DNA from 4 places in the Streptomyces sp. NPDC002573 genome. Region 4 is predicted to be linked to each of the others. Evidence: riboswitches for the same ligand, from Rfam matches in the RefSeq annotation. Region 4 holds a riboswitch; each other region holds the start of a gene.

Region 1 (4,733 bases), on a different contig from region 4:
GTGAACAGCTGGCCCAGGTCCGGTCGGTGGCCGAGGCCGCACAGCATGTCCTGCTGTGGCCACTGCCGGAGCACATCGGTCCGTTGCGGGTGGCGTGCCTGTACCTGGCGGCCGAGGACGAGGCGCAGATCGGCGGCGACCTGTACGCCGCCACCCGGGCCGACAGCAGGGTGCGCGTCCTGATCGGCGACGTACGCGGCAAGGGGCTCTCCGCCATCGGCGAGGCCGCCCTGCTGCTCGGAGCCTTCCGTGAGGCGGGCCACCGGCAGTCGTCGCTGCCGGATCTGGCCGCCACCCTGGAGCAGAGCGTGATCCGCTATCTGGCCGACTTCGAGCCGCCCGAGGAAATGGGCGAACGCTTCGCCACCGCCCTGCTGATGGAGATCCCCGACGGGGACCCGATCACCCGTATGACCAGTTGCGGGCATCCTCCGCCACTGCTGCTCAGTCCTGGGCACGTGGTCACCGTCCCGAGCGTGCACCCCGCACCCCCGATGGGGATCGGATCGGCGCACCCGGACGACTACCACCTGGACGTGTTCTCCTTCGAGCCCGGCGACACCCTCCTGCTCTACACCGACGGCGTCATCGAGGCCCGCGACGCCGCTGGCCGCTTCTATCCGCTCGCGGACCGCGTCGCCCAGTGGACCGAGGAGAACCCCGAGACGCTGCTGCACCGCATCCGTCGTGATCTGCTCGCCCACACCGGCGGGCGCCTGGACGACGACGCCGCGCTCATCGCGCTGCACCGGACGCCCAGCGTCCATCACGGGCGTCCGCACCAGCGGATCATTCACGCCGACGGCTTCCGTCACCGTCCGCAGAACCAGCCGCAGGGCGGGTGATGCACCCCCGGTCCCGCAACCTCAGGTGGTGAAGGGGGTGGAGGGACCCGGAGGGGTGGGCGTGGATGCCGGCTCGGACGTCGGGCGGGCCTCGGCGGCATGGCTCGACAGGACCAGTTCCTTCGCCCTGCGGAACTCGTCGTCCGTGATGTCGCCGCGGGCGCGGATCTCGGAGAGCCTGGCGAGTTCGTCGACGCTGCTGGTGGGCCCGCGGGTGCCGGCGGTCTCGCGGATGTAGTCGTCGACGGCGCGTTGCTGCGCCCGGGCCTGGGCCAGCTCCCGGCGCCCCATCTCCCTGCCGCGCACGATGACGTACGCGAAGACGCCGAGGAAGGGCAGGACGAGACAGAAGACCAGCCAGCCGGCCTTGGCCCAGCCGCCCATGGAGTCGTCGCGGAAGATGTCGAGGACGACCCGGAAGAGCAGGACGAACCACATGACCCACAGGAAGAACCACAGCAGCGTCCAGAAGGCGCTCAGCAGGGGGTAGTCGTACGCGAGGTACGTCTGTGTGACCATTTCCTCCTCCGTTCCGGGCATGCGCCCCGACAGCGGCCCCTGGGGCCTTCAGGGTGCCCCCGGCATCCGGCGGCGGGCCTCACCCGGGGCGGGTGAGCGGGCACGGTCACCCCCACTCCGGCAGCCGACGCATCTCCACGACATGCAGTCCGAGGGACTGGCAGCGGGCCAGCAGCTCGTACACCTGCGCATCGTCGAGGACGGGCCCGAACAGAAGGGTCTGGCCGGACATCGTGACGTGCTCCAGCTCGGGAAACGCCTGGGCCAGCGTCTCCGACATCTGCCCGTCGACACGGATCTCATAGCGCATGGGCTGCTCTCTCGCGGATGGCCTGGGGGCGGGCGACGTGCGCCTCTCCCCGTGATGGTCCGCTCCGATGCGCCCCCGCACCTCACCTGGTGCAGGTGAACCGTCCCGCCGTCAGTCCTTCACCGCGATCTTGAACACGATGATCAGCAGACCGATCAGCAGGTTGATCGTGGCGGACACGGCCACCAGGCGCCAGGAGGCCCCGGCATGGCGTGCGGCGGCGGCCGACCAGCCCATCTGCCCGGCCACGGAGACGGAGAGCGCCAGCCAGACCGTGCCCCGCAGGTCCAGGCCCAGCAGCGGGCTGACGGCGACCGCAGCGGTCGGCGGGACGGCGGCCTTGACGATCGGCCACTCGTCACGGCACACATGGAGAACGGTCGCGCGGTCCAGACGCGGCTGCGCCAGGCGGGCGCCGAACAGCTGGGCGTGCACATGCGCGATCCAGAACACCACGCCGGTGCTCATCAGCAGCAGCATCAGTTCGCCCCGCGGCACCGGGCCGTGGGCACCGGCCCCGACCACCACCGAGGCGGCGAGCAGGGAGCCGTAGACACCGCCGGTGTAGTCGGCACGGGCCCGGCGTTCGGCGACGCGCGCCCGGGCGACGGAGCCGTCCGCCTTGGACCTGCGTCGCATGGGGGATGACATTCCTGATCGCTCCACCTCGTCGTGCCGAAGCACCGGACTCATCGTGCCGAAGCAGCCGAATAACGGAATATCAGAAATACGACGTGAGGGCGCGCATCGGGCACAGGTGTCCCCGGCGGCGCGAGCGAGCCACCCTGCCGGTGCCCGGGGCGCCCGGTGCCGCCCACCCGGCGCGGGAACATCTTCGCGCTCCGTTCCGCCCGAAAGGCGACGCCCGGACGAGGAGCCGATCAGCGAAAAGCGGAGCTCGATGGGAACGCCCAGACGAAAATCACACTTAGGTATCGGACATTTCGCGCTTCAATCTTCACGCCAGCCACACAAGTTGGCTAAGTTGACGACTAGGCCAAGCGACTCCCTCCGGCGAACCTCGCCGGGTTGCACGGCCTCCGCCGAATCCGGTGCACCTTGACCACAACCGGAACCGGGGACCCAACCGACCACGGGGTGAATCGGCCCAACTGCCGTCGAGGCAGGGGCCGTAGGGCATACCTTCCGGATTCGTCCGCCCGAACCCGTCAGCTAACCCGGTAGGCGGAGCACGGAAGGAGTACGACCCCATGGCGCCGGAGCGAACCCCGGGCCCAGGAGGCTTCGACCTCCCCGGCAGGCGCAGGTTCACCGAGGACGACGCGCCGAGCCGCGCCGAGGTCCAGCAGCGGATCCACAGCCTGTACGACCGGGCGGAGACCGACAGCGGAACCTTCAACGCGACGCGCGCGGTGGCGACGGGGACGCAGCGGCGCGCCGATCCGGTACTCGACAGGGATCGCCGACGCGCCGATCCCGCCCTCGACGACGTGGCCCGGCAGTGGTTCGAGTCGGCGCGCCTGAGGCTGGGCCCGACCGTTCCGGCCGCGCTGCCGCGCGACAGGATGCCGGACAGGCCGTCCGCGGGCCGGACCTCGGAGCCGGCGAGTCTTCCGGTGAGCGACCTCGTCGTCCTCCTGCGCGAGCTGGGCCTGGCCGACCGGCCCGACCGCGAACTCACCGCCGGCCCGGCCGCGCGCCCCGTGGCGGAGCTGACCGCCGCTGCCGTGGCGGAACCGGCCGCGGGCCCCGCCGCGGAGCTGACCGCGGGACCCACTGCGGAGCTGACCGCCGGCCCCGTGGCCGCGCTGCCCGCCGCCCCGGCGAGGCTGCCGGAGATTCCCCAGGTCATGCCGGGCCTGGCAACCGAGCCCGAGTCGTCCGTCCCCGAGACCGCCAAGGAGCACACGCGGCAGCGGCTCTCCGCGGCCCGTGACCTGCTGGCCCAGCGGTCCGCGCGGCAGGGCACGCCGTCCCCGGCGGTCGAACCCCCGCCCGCGACGGACGCCTGGCGCCCTGCGGACGCACAGGACGGCCTGGCGGTCCAGGAGGCCTGGCAGCGGCAGCAGCCCGCCGGCCTCGGCATGGACTTCCCGGCCGCCTCCCCCGGCACAGGCCTTCCCGCCGCCGTCCCGGCGGCTCCCCTCGCACCGGATCCGCTGACGGACCCTCAATTCGCCACGGGGACCATGCCGTTGCCCGCGGCCCCCCAGGCGTTCCCGACCATGGAACCCTGGCCCGCCACCGTCGGCCAACTCCCCACCCCCGAACCCTTCCTCCCCACCCCGGAACCGTTCCTCGCCGCCCTGCAGCCGTTCCCCACCACGGAACCCCTGCCCGCCGCACCTCAACTCCCCGTCCCCGAACCGTTCCTCGCCATTCCCCAGCCCTTCCTCACCGTCGAACCGCTGCCCGTCGCCGAGGCCGTTCCCGGCGCCGGACTCCCCCTGGGGACGGGCGCGGCGCAGGAGCCGGGGTACGACACGAAGTACGCGAAGGCGGTCGCCTTCGCCCGTGCTCAGCTCGGCAGGCCCTGCCTCTGGGGCGCGGCCGGACCCGAGTCGTACGACGCCGCCGGTCTCATCCAGGCCGCCTGGAGGGCTGCCGGGGTGACTCTCCCGCGTGCGGCCCGCGACCAGTCGGTGGTCGGCACGGTGGTCCCCCTCACCGACATCCAGCCCGGTGACCTCGTGTTCTTCAACCCGGACGCGGGCCATGTCGGCCTGTGCACCGGCAACGGCATGATGATCCACGCCCCGGGCCCGGGCGCCTTCATCCGCGAGGAGGCGGTGCTCTACGCGGGTGAGGCGGCGATCCACAGCGTGCTGCGTCCCGTGTGACGCGACCCGGGGGCGGGCGAGCTCGGTTCGCCCCCCGGCGACGTAGCCGGACCCCGTCCGGGGGCTCGTCGGCGACCGTTGGTCGATCACCGGTGGCGGAGTGTGCCCGAAGGGGCGTCCCGGTGGCTGCCGCGAGCGTTTCACCTGCGCGTTCGGACCGGTCACGCGGCGGCCGTCGGCATTGCGGCAGGCGGATTCGCGTAGCAGCGTAGGGGATGTGAAAGGCCCGGGTTTCGAGCGGATCCACCGGAACGGGGA
Region 2 (4,733 bases), on a different contig from region 4:
GCTGCGCGACCGCTTCCAGAGCAAGGTGCAGGTGCGTGAGGTTGCCCGGGTGGTCGGCGCCTCTGCGTCGGACGGCAGCCCCGTTCTGACGATCCGGACGCACGCGGGGCGCACGGAGGAACTCACCGCGGACCATGTGATCGCCGCCACCGGCTACCGCGTGGACATCGCTGCGATGGATTTCCTGGGCCACGAGCTGCGCACGCAACTTGCGGTGAGCCGGGGCACGCCGAGGCTCGGCGCGGGCTATGTGTCCTCCGTGCCGGGCCTGTACTTCACGGGCCTGCCCGCGGCGTCCTCGTACGGCCCGGTGATGCGCTTCGTGTGCGGCACGGAGTTCGCCTCGCCCCGGCTGGCGAAACACCTGGCCGCGGTGCACGGCTGAGGGCGCGAGGCCGGGCCGGCCGGGGATCGACGGACGACGGGCTGGGGGGTGGCATCGCCACGCCCCAACCCGTCGGCGTGGTGCGGGCGCACGAGAACGCGCCATCGTCTGCCACCACAGCGCGTACAACTCCTCGGAGGAGTCCCGCACGGGAGACGTACTCCCGCACTGCCGCTCCAGGGACCCACCAGGGTGTGGTCTCGTCACCCGCGACCGGCGGTTCCAGGACACCGGTTCGTCCTACCCGCCGTTCCGCGTCGTGCGGCCGTACGCACTCCGGGTGGCCGTTCGTGCGCTGGGGCGCCGGCTGTTGGACGCGGGCGCCTGAGCGCCCGATGCGTGCACCGGCCGCGCGTGGTGCTGCCGCGCGCCGGGTGGGTCTGCGGTGCGGTCCCGGGGCCGAAGGGCGGGGCCAGTACCGGGGCGGGGCGTGCCGGGGCAGGGTGTGGTCGTGTTCCGGACAGGGCTGGGCAACTCCGGTTCCGTGTTACGGGAGTTCGGTGGGCACGGGATACCGGACGTCGTCCGGTTCGCGCCGAGTCGCTGGGGCGTTCCATCCGTATTCTCTGATCATGGCCGCACCGCTCGCATATTCACTCATCGCCACTGACCTGGACGGAACGCTGTTGCGTCACGACGACACGCTCTCCGACCGGTCAAGGGCCGCGCTGGCGCGGGCCTCCGCGGCAGGCGCACAGCACCTGGTCGTGACAGGGCGCCCGGCGCCCAGGGTGCGGCCGCTGCTCGACGACCTCGGCAGCACGGGGCTCGCGGTGTGCGGGCAGGGCGCGCAGGTCTACGACGCCGGTACGAACCGGCTGCTGTTCTCCGTCACCCTGGACCGGGAGTTGGCCGAGACCGCACTCGGCAAGATCGAGGCCGAGGTGGGGCAGGTGTACGCGGCGGTGGACCAGGACGGGGTGGACGGGCTCACGCTCATCGAACCCGGCTACCGGATGCCGCATCCCACCCTGCCCGCGGTACGGGTCGAGCGGCGCGACGACCTGTGGTGCGAGCCGATCAGCAAGGTGCTGCTGCGCCATCACGCCCTGTCGGACGACGAGTTGGCGACGGCGGCCCGCGCGGCGGTGGGCTCCCTGGCGACGGTCACCATGTCCGGGCCGGGCACCGTCGAGCTCCAGCCGTGCGGCATCACCAAGGCGACGGGGCTCGCGCTGGCGGCCGGCCATCTGGGGCTGGGGCCGTCGGAGACCATCGCCTTCGGCGACATGCCCAATGACATCCCGATGTTCGACTGGGCCGCGCACGGGGTGGCGATGGCCAACGCCCACCCCGAACTCAAGGCTGTGGCGGACGAGATCACCACGTCGAACGAGGACGACGGCATCGCCGTCGTCCTCGAACGAATCTTCGCCGGTCACCGGCCGCCGGCCGACAGCGCCGGCCGGCGCCCCGCCGGCTATTACCAGGCCTACTGATCGGCTGCCGGGCCCACCGGTGGGGTGTCAGGTTCCTACCGGCAGGCGACCGACAGGCCTCCTAGTAGGCACTGTTGACGTTGTCGATCGAGCCGTACCGGTGGGCGGCGTAGTTGCACGCGGCCGTGATGTTGGCCACCGGGTCGTAGGGATCGAACGACGTGCCGGGCACGTGGTACGCGGCGAAGGTCGGGTCGATGATCTGGAGCAGGCCCTTGGAGGGGATTCCCTTGCGGGCGTTGGAGTCCCAGAGGTTGATGGCTCTCGGGTTGCCGGACGACTCGCGCATCACGTTGCGGTAGATGCCGTTGTACGTGCCGGGGATACCGTGCTGGGCCATGACATCCAGCGACTGACGGATCCAGCTGTCGAGGGTGGTGCCTCGGGTCTTCACGACGGTGACGGAGGTGACGTTCCCCGGCTTGCCGGGCGCGGCGGAAGCGGCGGTCGCTCCCATGACCGGCAGGGCGAGAAGGGCGGCACCCGTCCCCGCGATTGCGAGGGCACGGGTGAGACGGGCGGCCTTGGAGCCACGGTCCCGACGGCGTGCGGGCAGTGCGAAAGCGGACATGTCGCGTTCCTCTCCTGCGCCTGCGAGGTGAGCTGTCGGGTTCGGGCGGGGAGGTGCCCGGCTGTGTCCTCGATGCCGAGGCCACGGTTTCACCCCTAGCCGTTCCGGTGTGGTGGCCGGACCGGCGGCTTACCTGGGTCCCCCGCTCCTGCCGTCATGGGTCGAAGGGCTTCCGAGTGGTGGCAGGATTCGGCGTTCCGCTCGGATCGAGGGGAAGGTATGCGATAGCACATGTCGGAAACAAGCCTTCAAGTCGCACTCCATCCGTATTGACCTTGAAGTGCGGGAATAAGATCGGTGATCCGGATTGTTGAGCCAGGCTCAAGTTGCTATTAGCAAAGCCGGAGTTGGCGGAACGTTCGCGGTGACGCGCATGTCGAGCATGTGAGCTATTTCACTGCCACTCCCGTGATCGCCACCGGCACTTCATTGCATAAGTGCTTAATTCGGACAAAACGACCAGGCCTCATGCGGTCCGGCTCGGGCGCCTCGAGTGGGTCGGGGCTGCTCGTGCGGCCTGGACTCCCTTGTCGGCAAGGGGTGTTCTCGGGATTCGCCCGGCTGGGAGGGGTGAGCCTCCGGTCGGCGCGTGCGGCGTACGCGGGCGGGTGGGTGTAGTGGAGTTGCTGGGAGTGCGGGGGAGTCGCAGGGGGCATCCGGTGGCTGAAAAGGGGTGCTCCGGGGGGCGGGGTGGTGATGCGCGAGGAGAGTGGAGGGGTGCCCGGCGCCCGCGAGCCCAGTGGGCAAATGGTGCGATTCATGACGTAAAAGGTGCTTTTCGCTTATGTCAGCGAATGTCTGTTCGTATCAGATGATCAAGAACATACCGTTCGTGATCCGATACCGCCCGGCCTGGAACAGTGGGCGCTCGTGGTGATCGAAACGTGACCGGATACGCTGACTTGAGTGATGGCGGCGACAGATCGACAAACTCGACAAGTCACGTCGACGAACGGCGTCATCGACCAAGTGACCGTCCTTGAGACCGACCGTGTGAGCGTCAGCAGACGTCAGCAGACAGGAGACCCCACGTGACCGTCGTCGGGCCGTTCGGGCTGAGCGTGCGGGACCAGGCTCTGGAAGCCGATGTCCAGGCCGGATTGGCGGCTGTCGAGGAAGGGCTGCTCGAGGCCACCAAGAGTGAGGTGCCCTTCATCACGGGGGCCGCGCAGCACTTGGTGCGTGCGGGTGGGAAGCGGTTCCGGCCGCTGCTCGTGATGCTCGCGGCACAGTTCGGCGATCCGTACGCGCCCGGGATCGTGCCCTCGGCCGTGGTCGTGGAGCTGACCCATCTCGCCACCCTCTACCACGACGATGTGATGGACGAGGCCGAGGTGCGGCGCGGGGTGGACAGCGCGAACACCCGCTGGGGCAACTCGGTGGCGGTCCTCACGGGTGACTTCCTGTTCGCGCGGGCGTCGCACATCCTGGCCGATCTCGGCCCGGAGGCGGTCCGGATCCAGGCGGAGGCGTTCGAACGCCTGGTCACCGGTCAGATCCTGGAGACGGCGGGTCCGCGGGACGGCCGTGACCCCGTGGAGCACTATCTCGACGTCCTCGGCGGCAAGACCGGCTCGCTGGTCGCGGTGGCATGCCGCTTCGGGGCGATGATGTCGGGCGCCGACGAGACGGTCGTGGACGTGCTCACGCAGTACGGCGAGCGGCTGGGCGTGGCGTTCCAGCTGGCCGACGACGTCCTGGACATCGCCTCCGACTCGCACGAGTCCGGGAAGACGCCCGGCACGGACCTGCGCGAGGGCATCCCCACCCTCCCGGTGCTGCGTCTGCGCGAGCGCGCGGAGCGCATGGGGCTGGCGGAGGACATCGCCCTGTGCGAGCTGCTGGACTCCGACCTCACCGACGACGCCCGGCACGCCGAGGCCCTCGCCCGGCTGCGCGCACACCCGGCCCTGGAGCAGGCGCGCCGCGACACGGTCCGCTATGTGGAGGACGCCCGCTCGGGTCTGGCCCCGCTGCCGGAGTGCGGTGCGAAGGCGGCCCTGATGGAGCTGTGTGACGCGGTGGTGCACCGGGCGGGCTGACACCGCCCGCGTGTCACCCTCGCAGGGGACCTTCGGGTCCACTCGTCGTGGGAGCCGTATGACCCGGGCCCCGGGGTTGGATCGGGTCCAGGCCGAGATCAGTTCCGTACCCGTACCCGTACCCGTACCCGAAACCGCCCGGCCGGCGCCCCTCCCCGTAGAACCCCTACGGGTCGGGGCAGGTGCCGTCTCCCCGATGTCATACCCCAGGATTACGCGGAGTTGAGCCCGCGGGCTGACGCTTCTGCCGGGCCGATTTGGTCAGATGGGGGACACCACCTCAAAGGAGTTCGGGT
Region 3 (4,733 bases), on a different contig from region 4:
CCGGTTCGCCGAGCAGGGCCCCACGGCCGAGGAAATGGAGCGCGCCCAGGCCCAGTTGGAGCGCGAATGGTTGGACCGGCTCGGCACGGTCTCCGGCCGCGCCGACGAACTGTGCCGGTTCGCGGTGCTGTTCGGCGACCCGCAGCTGGCCCTGACCGCCGTGCGGCGCGTGCTGGAGGTCACCGCCGAGGAGGTGCAGGAGATCGCCAAGGCCCGCCTGCGCCCCGACAACCGCGCGGTGCTCGTGTACGAGCCGATCGCGGCCGACGCCGCCGAGACCACCACCGCCGAAGGCACCAGCAACGACGAGGAGTCGGCGAAGTGACCGAGCTCGCGACCATGGACTTCCACCCGCAGCCCCAGCCCGGCACGGCCCGGCCCTGGGCGTTCCCCGCACCCGACCGCGGCGCCCTGGACAACGGCCTGACCGTGCTGCGCTGCCACCGCCCCGGCCAGCAGGTCGTCGCCGTGGAGGTGCTCGTCGACGCACCCCTGGACGCCGAGCCGGCCGGCCTCGACGGCGTCGCCACGATCATGGCGCGCGCCTTCTCCGAGGGCACCGACAAGCACTCCGCCGAGGAGTTCGCCGCCGAGCTGGAGCGCTGCGGCGCCACCCTGGACTCGCACGCCGACCACCCCGGGGTGCGCCTGTCCCTCGAAGTGCCCGTCTCCCGCCTCCCGAAGGCGCTCGGGCTGCTCGCCGACGCCCTGAGGGCGCCTGCGTTCGACGAGAGCGAGATCGAGCGCCTGGTGCGCAACCGACTCGACGAGATCCCGCACGAGATGGCCAACCCGGCCCGCCGCGCGGCCAAGGAGCTCTCCAAGGAGCTGTTCCCGGCGACCTCGCGGATGTCACGCCCGCGTCAGGGCACCGAGGAGACGGTCGAGGCCATCGACGCGGCCGCCGTCCGCAGGTTCTACGAGCGGTATGTGCGGCCCTCCACGGCCACCGCCGTCGTGGTCGGCGACCTCACCGGCGTCGACCTCGACGCGCTCCTCGGCGACACCCTCGGGGCCTGGACGGGGGAGCCCGCCAAGCCGCGCCCCGTGCCCCCGGTGACCGCCGACGACACCGGCCGCGTGATCATCGTGGACCGCCCCGGGGCCGTCCAGACGCAGTTGCTCATCGGCCGCGTCGGCGCGGACCGCCACGACCGGGTCTGGCCCGCACAGGTGCTCGGCACGTACTGCCTCGGCGGCACCCTCACCTCCCGCCTGGACCGCGTCCTGCGGGAGGAGAAGGGCTACACCTACGGTGTGCGGGCGTTCGGCCAGGTGCTGCGCTCCGCGCCCGACGGCACCGGCGCCGCGATGCTCGCCATCAGCGGCTCCGTCGACACGCCGAACACCGGCCCGGCGCTCGACGACCTCTGGAAGGTGCTGCGCACCCTCGCCGCCGAGGGGCTGACGGACGCCGAGCGCGATGTGGCCGTGCAGAACCTGGTGGGTGTGGCGCCGCTCAAGTTCGAGACCGCGGCGGCCGTCGCGAGCACGCTCGCCGACCAGGTCGAGCAGCATCTGCCGGACGACTTCCAGTCGACGCTCTATCAGCGGCTCGCCGGCACAGGCACGGTCGAGGCCACGGCCGCCGTCGTGAACGCCTTCCCGGTGGACCGTCTGGTGACCGTCCTGGTCGGTGACGCCGCGCAGATCGAGGAGCCCGTCAAGGCGCTCGGCATCGGCGAAGTGCACGTCGTACGGGCCGAGTAGACACTCCTCGTAGGAGCCCGGAACGGCGACGTTCCGAAGGGGCCCTGGTGACGACCTCCGTCACCAGGGCCCTGCCCTTTGGGTTTTGTCCGTATTGCCATAGAGGCTGCCCCTCTGCCCTGTGGGATGCGCTACAAACCCCATGCTCGGTTTGCCGGGGGACGAAGGGCCCTTCTAGCGTCTGTCGGGCTGTCCGTCAGGCAGTGCGCCGCACCCGCGGCACCGGACAGTCATCGCCGAGTCCCCGTACGGCGCGAGCCAGGGGAGCCGGGGACCCACCTTCTCGCGCCGCGCTCGCGGCCGGAGGGGCCCACTCTCGTCGCCTTCGCGCCGGAAGGGCCCACGCAGTCCCTGGGGTGAATCGGGCGCCAGCCCGTAGGAGACCTTCCTGCTCCGAACCCGTCAGCTAACCCGGTAGGCGAGAGGGAAGGAAAGGACCAGCCACTTCATGGCGTTCACCTGCGCCACCGGGAAGCACCGCCGTCCGAGCCGTGTGCAGCGCACGGCCGCGAACGCGATGGGCGTCGCGGCGCTCACCACCACCGGGGCCATCGGCACCCTGGCCGCCCCGGCCTTCGCCGCCGGGCACCCCGTCGAGGAGACGGGGCTCATGCAGGCCGTCACCCTCGGCGACTCGGTCGCGGAGAAGATCGACGCTCAGGCGGCCGCCCAGAAGCAGGCCGCCGAGGCCGCGCGCCGGGAAGCCGCGGAGAAGGCGCGCAAAGAGCGCGAGGCCAAGGTCCGCGCCGCCCGCGAGGCCGAGCGCGAGCGCCTGAACGCGTTCGTGGTGCCGATCTACCACTCGTACGTCTCCACCGGCTACAAGGCCGGCGGCTCCCTGTGGTCCTCCGGCACCCACACCGGCATCGACTTCCACGCAGCCACGGGCACGCCCGTCCACGCGGTCGGCGCGGGCACCATCGTGGAGACCGGCTGGGGCGGCGCGTACGGCAACCAGATCGTCATCAGGATGAACGACGGCACCTACACGCAGTACGGCCATCTCTCGTCCATCGGTGTCCAGGTGGGCCGGCACGTCACCCCCGGGCAGCAGATCGCCCTCTCCGGGGCCACGGGCAACACGACCGGGCCGCACCTCCACTTCGAGGCGCGCACCACCCCGGAGTACGGCTCGGACATGGACCCGGTCGCCTACCTCAGGTCACACGGCGTGAACGTCTGAGAGTCGGCCGCCCCAGGGCGCCCGCTGATGTGATGGTCCCGGCCCCTCGGCCGGGCCTTCCTCGTTTCGAACTCCTGTCTGTCCAAAAAATATCCATGGATTCCGGCCTGCCGTCGGAAATTCCGGCCCGCTGCAATAGAGTCGGCTGGACACGCGTCGACCGGGGACGTTTCGCGGGGATTAAGGCGGTGGTCGGGCATGCGTATTCCGGCGCACTCGGTATGCACGGCGATCCGTGACGACATCGTCGCGGGTCTCTACGAGCGCGGCAGCCGGCTCACCGAGGAACTCCTCGCCCGCCGCTACGGCGTCTCCCGCGTCCCCGTACGAGAGGCCCTGCGCACCCTGGAGGCCGAGGGCTTCGTCGTCACCCGAAGACACGCGGGCGCGTGTGTCGCGGAACCCACCGAGCAGGAGGCCGCCGACCTGCTGGAGATGCGGATGCTGCTGGAGCCGCTGGGGGCCGCGCGCGCCGCACAGCGCCGCACCGAGGCCCATCTCAAGGTGCTGCGCGGCCTGGTCAGACTGGGCCAGGAGCGCGCCAGGCGGGGTCCCAGCGAGGATCTGCGCTCACTGGACGGCTGGTTCCACGAGACCCTGGCGCAGGCCTGCGGCAGCCCCGCGCTCACCTCGACGCTCGGCCAGCTGCGCCACAAGATCGTCTGGATGTACGCGGTCGAGGCACCGGTCAGCCCCGTGGAGTCCTGGGCCGAGCACGGCGCCATCGTGGACGCCGTCGCGCGCGGCGACAGCGAGCGGGCGCGCGCCATCACGGCGCTGCACACCGAGCGCGCGACCGCCGCGCACCGGCTGCGTCCACCAGGCGCGGGCAACCGCGCGGACCGTGTGAGGACTTCGCAACATGCCGTAAACGTGTCGGGGTTCCGGCATTAACACAGGCGCCGTATACAAAGAGAGATATTCCGCGAAGCCCATTTCGGCTGCCCTCGTTCTCGCGCGCCCCGATAAATCCGGCGTACGTGATTTCCGGGTGTCGCGAGCAATTCTCAAGACCGCGCCGAATTTCTCGCGTGCACACCACCGGGGTGCGAAGTCCACCGCGCCCCCTGTCGTAGGACGGCGAAAGCCGCGCCCCCCGGGGGAGGCGCGGCTTTCGTGACCGGGGTGTCCGAAGGGTCAGACGGTCTCGGGGAGCTCCTCGAGGCCCTCGGCGACCAGCTTGGCCAGGCGGTCCAGTGCGGCGTCCGCGCCGTCCGCGTCGGAGGCCAGGACGACCTCCTCGCCGCCCTGGGCGCCCAGGCCCAGAACCGCCAGCATGGACGCGGCGTTGACGGGGTTGCCGTCGGCCTTGGCGATGGTCACGGGGACGCCGGAGGCCGTTGCCGCCCGGACGAAGATGGAGGCGGGACGGGCGTGGAGGCCCTCGGCCCAGCCGACGTTGACGCGGCGCTCAGCCATGTGTTGCTGCCCTTCGGTTTCAGGGTTGTCTAGACCAGTTTTCCATATGGTGAAGCGTTCCCGGACCGGACGGAAGCCCCCTCCCCGGACGGTCCGCATGCTGGACGGTCCGGGCACGGTTCCCCCAGCCTGCCTCGCGCCGTCGTCGGACGCGAGCCGTACTCTGGGGCCCATGCAGACCGCGTCGGACCGGCACGAGTACCCCGCCCACTGGGAGGCCGACGTGGTGCTCCGCGACGGTGGTACCGCGCGCATCAGGCCCATCACCGTTGATGACGCCGAGCGTCTCGTCAGCTTCTACGAGCAGGTCTCCGCCGAGTCGAAGTACTACCGCTTCTTCGCGCCGTACCCACGTCTGTCCGCCAGGGACGTCCACCGCTTCACGCACCACGACTTTGTGGACAGGGTGGGACTCGCGGCC
Region 4 (4,733 bases):
TGTGGAACGGATCCTCGTCGTTCGGCGAGTACGGGTTCTTCGCGGTGTACGCGTCCTTCATGGCGCCCGCGTTCGCCCTGCTGACCTGGCTGGTGATCTGGACACGGCAGCGGGAGCTGCGGACGGTGCGGGAGGAGCTGCCGGCGTACGCGGCCACCGGGTGGCTGGGGCCGACGGAACCGTTCGTGCTCGGCTCCATGCGGGCGCGACGGCTGGCCCGGCAGTACGCGCGGCAGCACTTCGGGAAGGCGGCGGCGCGCTCGGTCGCGGAGTACGAGGCGTACGCGACGTCACTGGCGTTCCTGCGGCACCGGGGGCGCCGCGGCCGGGCGGGAGCCGACTTCGTCGCTCGGGAGGGTGAGCTGCTCTCCGCGCTGTGGGCGCGGCGTGCGGTGGCACGGCCTGCGCTGGCGCACGCGGCGCGCACGACGGCGCCGATGCCGGTCTGGCCCGGCTACGGCTACGGACACGTCCCGTGGTACCCGGCGCCGCGATACGGACCGACGACGCCGTATCCCGCGTATCCCACGTATCCCGCCTCTCCCGCGTACAACCCCTATCAGCCGTAGAAACGCTGTCGGCCGTGGAGCCGCGGGCTGTCCCCGGGGGGACAGCCCTCACCGGATGCCGTGATTACGCGGACGCCTCGGTCAGCCTGGCCAGGTCCTTCTCCGTCAGGGTCAGGTCCGCCACCGCCAGCAACGCGGGCAGCTGCTCCACCGTGCGGGCGGAGGCGATCGGCGCCGCGACCGTCGGCTGGGCCGCGAGCCAGGCCAGGGCCACCGTCGGGATCTGCGCGTCCCGCTCCTGCGCGACCTCGTCGAGCGCCGCGAGCACCCGTCGGCCGCGCTCGGTCTCCAGGTGCTTGCCCGCGCCCTGCGCGCGCGCCGAGTCCACGGTCGTGCCCGGCCGGTACTTGCCGGTCAGGAAGCCGGAGGCGAGGGCGTAGTACGGGACGGCCGCCAGGCCCGCGCGGGCCGCGACGTCCTGCAGCGGGCCCTCGTAGGTGTCCCGCGAGACAAGGTTGTAGTGCGGCTGGAGCGCCACATAGCGGGCCAGGTTCTCGCGCTCGGAGAAGTCGAGGGACGCCTGCAGGCGCTCGGCGGAGATGTTGGAGGCGGCGACGGCGCGCACCTTGCCCGCCTTCACCAGGTCGTCGAGCGCGCCGATGATCTCCTCAACCGGCACCTCGGGCTGGTCGAAGTGCGTGTAGTAGAGGTCGATGTAGTCGGTGCCCAGGCGGCGCAGGGACGCGTCGGCCGCGGCCTTGATGTTGGCGGCGCCCAGCCCCTTGTACTCGGGGTGCTGGCTGACCTTGGTCGCGATGATCACGTCGGAGCGGTTGCCGCGCGCCGCGATCCACTTGCCGATGACGGTCTCGGACTCGCCGCCCTTGTTGCCGGGTGCCCACGCCGAGTAGACGTCGGCCGTGTCGACGAAGTTGCCGCCGGCCGCCGTGTAGGTGTCGAGCACGGCGAAGGACTGCGCCTCGTCGGCGGTCCAGCCGAAGACGTTGCCGCCGAGGGAGAGGGGGAAGACCTCGAGGTCCGAGGAGCCGAGCTTGCGAAGGGAAGTCATGCTCTACTTCAGCGCTCGATCCGGAAGATCTTATTCCGGTCGGAGCTGTTCCACACGGGTGAATTCCGGCCTGCTGAATCCGGGCCGGGAAGGGCGCACACATGCCTGACCGGCAGCCCTGACGTCGGGGGGATGTCGCCAGGACCGCCGGATTTCAGGAGGTGGCACGCGCCGGGGACAGGGGCGCGGGCCCGGATGTCAGGGGTTGAGGCCCTTGCTCTGCAGCCACGCCATCGGGTCGATCGCGCTGCCGCCGCCCGGGTGGACCTCCAGGTGCAGATGCGGCCCGGTGACGTTGCCGGTCGCACCCACGCGGCCGATGACGTCGCCCGTGGAGACCTTCTGGCCGACGCTGACACTGATCGACGACTGGTGGCAGAACCACAGCTCGGTGCCGTCGTCGAGGGTGAGGACCGTGCGGTAGCCGTACGAGCCCGCCCAGCCCGCCTGGGTGACGGTGCCGCTGTGGATGGCCTTGATGAGCGTGCCCGTGGGGGCGGCGAAGTCGAGGCCGGTGTGGTAGCCGGAGGACCACATGGCGCCGGCGTCACCGAAGCGCGAGGTCAGGGTGTACGAGGAGGTCGGCAGCGTGAACTGCTTGGCCAGTTCCGCCAGTCGGGCGGCCTCGGCCTTCTTCTTGACCTCCGCGGCCACCGCCTTCTCGGCGGTGTCCTGGGCCTTGGCCGCCGCTGCGGCGGCCTTCTTCGTGGCGGCGTCCTGGGCGGCCTGTGTGGCCGCCGCGGCGATCCGGTCCTGCTGGGACTCGGCCTGCTGCATGATCCGGCTGCGCAGCGCCTCGCCCGCGTCCTTGGTGCCCGCGGCGGCGTCGGTGGTGCTCACGCCGGCGTCGCTCAGGGCGGTGGCGGAGCCCTCGGGGGCGCTGGTGTCCTCGCCGATGAGCTCCTTGGCCGAGTGGGTGACCGAGGAGAGGTCGGGGAGGGATATGGACACCGGCGGCTTGCCGGTCTGCGCGGTGGCCATGCCACCCGCGCCGACCGCGGCCATCACGCCGACGCCGAGAACGGTGGAGCTGCGGGCGAGTCCGCCGCCGCGCTGCCTGGTGACGCGGTGCCGACCGCGAACGGGGCGGACGGAATCCTCAGTGGGATTCCACTCCTCCCAGGGGCCCTCGTCGGGGCGGGGCGCAAACCCGATGGTCTGCGTGCCGCCAGGGGCGAACGAGGTGCTCTCGGCAGGCCGGTTGGACGCCACGTGGGCGCACTCCTTTCCTTCCGTTTCGCCTACCGGGTTAGCTGACGGGTTCGGAGGGGAAGGTCTCCTACGCGCGTATACCAGCCGTTTTGACACGGCGATACCCGCTCGATTCACCCCAAGGTGGTGGTTCCCCGGCTCCCTTGCGGGATTCGGCACACGCGCACGGAGCCGCCTCTGGTGACGGCTGGGACGACCGCGCTGCGTTATCGAACGTTAATAGACGTCGGGCCTGGATTCCAAGCTGTTCGGACAGATCATTAACGCTCCTGGCCAGGACTTTAACGACACGATCAGCGTAAAACGGGCGAGTTGACCGCACCTCACCCGCACCAACTGTTCTGACGGTGCGTCAGTTGTTATCGGAAGAGGACCACCCACTCACGCACCGTGACAACGCCCGGACGTGCAGCGGCGTTTGGCCCTCGACGGGTTCAGCGGCGCTCGGACCGGCGCACGGCGAGCAGCGCCATGTCGTCCGTCGCCTGGCCGCCGGTGTGGCGGGCGACGTCCTCCGTCACGGCGGCGAGCACGGCGCCGGGGGTGGGCAGGACCCGCCCGGCGAGGCGGTCGGCCGGGTCGTAGAACTCGCCGCGCGCGTCCCGTGCCTCCGAGACGCCGTCCGTGAAGAAGAGCAGCGTCGAACCGGGCGGGAAGTCCCACTTCTCCGCGCCGTCGGACCCAGGGGCCAGATCGCCCATGCCGAGCGGCAGCGCCGGCTCGCGGGCCTCCAGTTCGCGCAGGGTGCCGTCCGGGAGCAGAAGCAGGGGGGCGGGGTGCCCCCGGTCGACGATCCGGACGACGCCCTCCTCCCCGTGCGGGATCTCCGCGAGGACCGCGGTGGTGAACTCCTCGTCGGCGTCCGGGCCGTCCCGGCGGATGCCCTCGCGCGACAGCGCCCGCTCCAGGCGCTGGGCGACGGCCTCCAGCGTGGCCTCCTGCTCGGCCGCCTCCCGGAAGGCGCCGATCACCACGGCGACCGCGGCCACGGCACCCGTCCCCTTGCCCCGCACGTCCCCGACCACGAGCCGTACACCGTGCGGTGAGTCCTGGACGGCGTACAGGTCGCCGCCGATGTAGGCGTCGGCCTGCGCCGCCTCGTACCGGGCGGCGATCCGTAGCCCCCCGATCCGCGCGGGGGGTTCGGGCAGCACGGCGCGCTGGGCGGCCTCGGCGATCCGGCGGGCGGAGGCGAGGCGGGCGTCGTTGCGGCGTACGAGCACATTGATCAGCACGGCGGGCACGGCGGCCGCGGCGGTGGTGACCGCCTCGGTGGCCGCGCCGGACGCCCCGAGCCCGAGATGCACGGCCAGCACGGCGGCGAGGGCCGCGGTACCGGTGACGACGGTGCCGCGCAGCGAGTGCAGGGGCGCGGCGACGAGCGGCGCGGCGGTGAAGAGGGGGACGGACGGGAAGACGGACGGGGTCAGCCGGCCGCAGCAGACGCCGAGGCCGATGAGCAGCGCGGGCAGGGCCCGCAGGAACGCCCGCGCGTACGAACTCCGCCGGCTCTCCGCCGGGCCGGGCTCCGGGGGACGGACGTGCCCGGGGCCGGTGCCCGGCGGGCGGGATTCCGTCGTCCCCGCGTCGTCGGGCCCGGTGCCCGGCGAGCGGGCGTCCTCGGACCGGACGTGGAGTCGGCTGTCGGACTGATCGTGGGGTCGGCCGTCGGGTCGGCCCTCGGATCGGGCGTCGGGTCGGCCGTCGCGCCGGTCGTCGCGCCGGTCGTGGGATCGCCCGTCGGCCCGATCGTCGGGCGGTTCGCTGTCCTTCGGGGAAGGATGCACGGCCGGGCCGCTGCTGGTGCGGTCGTAAGGGATGCCGCTCCCCTCGTACGGAGTTCCGGGTCCTGACCCGCTGCCCTGCTCGTCGCACGGCGCATCGATCCGCCACGCGCCTCCTTGCTGAACCACCCGTCCAGGCTTCACGCAGGACGGGCGAGG

What was found. Region 4 has a riboswitch for cyclic di-AMP ahead of ACFYX0_RS20055 (M23 family metallopeptidase). Riboswitches for the same ligand answer to the same signal wherever they lie in the genome.
Positions count from the first base shown of each region.
Region 1: another riboswitch for cyclic di-AMP. It lies ahead of ACFYX0_RS15895 (NlpC/P60 family protein); the one in region 4 lies ahead of ACFYX0_RS20055 (M23 family metallopeptidase).
Region 2: another riboswitch for cyclic di-AMP. It lies ahead of ACFYX0_RS01720 (transglycosylase SLT domain-containing protein); the one in region 4 lies ahead of ACFYX0_RS20055 (M23 family metallopeptidase).
Region 3: another riboswitch for cyclic di-AMP. It lies ahead of ACFYX0_RS29440 (M23 family metallopeptidase); the one in region 4 lies ahead of ACFYX0_RS20055 (M23 family metallopeptidase).

Region 1 is NZ_JBIARC010000014.1:53,229-57,961, reverse strand. It holds gene ACFYX0_RS15915 (PP2C family protein-serine/threonine phosphatase) at 1-845, shown strand, start outside; gene ACFYX0_RS15910 (SHOCT domain-containing protein) at 867-1,364, opposite strand; gene ACFYX0_RS15905 (hypothetical protein) at 1,471-1,674, opposite strand; gene ACFYX0_RS15900 (hypothetical protein) at 1,786-2,313, opposite strand; cyclic di-AMP (ydaO/yuaA leader) riboswitch at 2,706-2,878, shown strand; gene ACFYX0_RS15895 (NlpC/P60 family protein) at 2,886-4,475, shown strand; gene ACFYX0_RS15890 (PP2C family protein-serine/threonine phosphatase) at 4,693-4,733, shown strand, end outside.
Region 2 is NZ_JBIARC010000001.1:362,586-367,318, reverse strand. It holds gene ACFYX0_RS01730 (FAD-dependent oxidoreductase) at 1-385, shown strand, start outside; gene ACFYX0_RS01725 (HAD family hydrolase) at 958-1,824, shown strand; gene ACFYX0_RS01720 (transglycosylase SLT domain-containing protein) at 1,886-2,395, opposite strand; cyclic di-AMP (ydaO/yuaA leader) riboswitch at 2,400-2,600, opposite strand; gene ACFYX0_RS01715 (polyprenyl synthetase family protein) at 3,427-4,437, shown strand.
Region 3 is NZ_JBIARC010000036.1:83,442-88,174, forward strand. It holds gene ACFYX0_RS29430 (pitrilysin family protein) at 1-325, shown strand, start outside; gene ACFYX0_RS29435 (pitrilysin family protein) at 322-1,710, shown strand; cyclic di-AMP (ydaO/yuaA leader) riboswitch at 1,935-2,146, shown strand; gene ACFYX0_RS29440 (M23 family metallopeptidase) at 2,159-2,893, shown strand; gene ACFYX0_RS29445 (GntR family transcriptional regulator) at 3,092-3,787, shown strand; gene ACFYX0_RS29450 (HPr family phosphocarrier protein) at 4,031-4,312, opposite strand; gene ACFYX0_RS29455 (GNAT family N-acetyltransferase) at 4,485-4,733, shown strand, end outside.
Region 4 is NZ_JBIARC010000020.1:14,423-19,155, forward strand. It holds gene ACFYX0_RS20045 (PrsW family intramembrane metalloprotease) at 1-569, shown strand, start outside; gene ACFYX0_RS20050 (aldo/keto reductase) at 634-1,578, opposite strand; gene ACFYX0_RS20055 (M23 family metallopeptidase) at 1,777-2,790, opposite strand; cyclic di-AMP (ydaO/yuaA leader) riboswitch at 2,802-2,958, opposite strand; gene ACFYX0_RS20060 (PP2C family protein-serine/threonine phosphatase) at 3,225-4,703, opposite strand.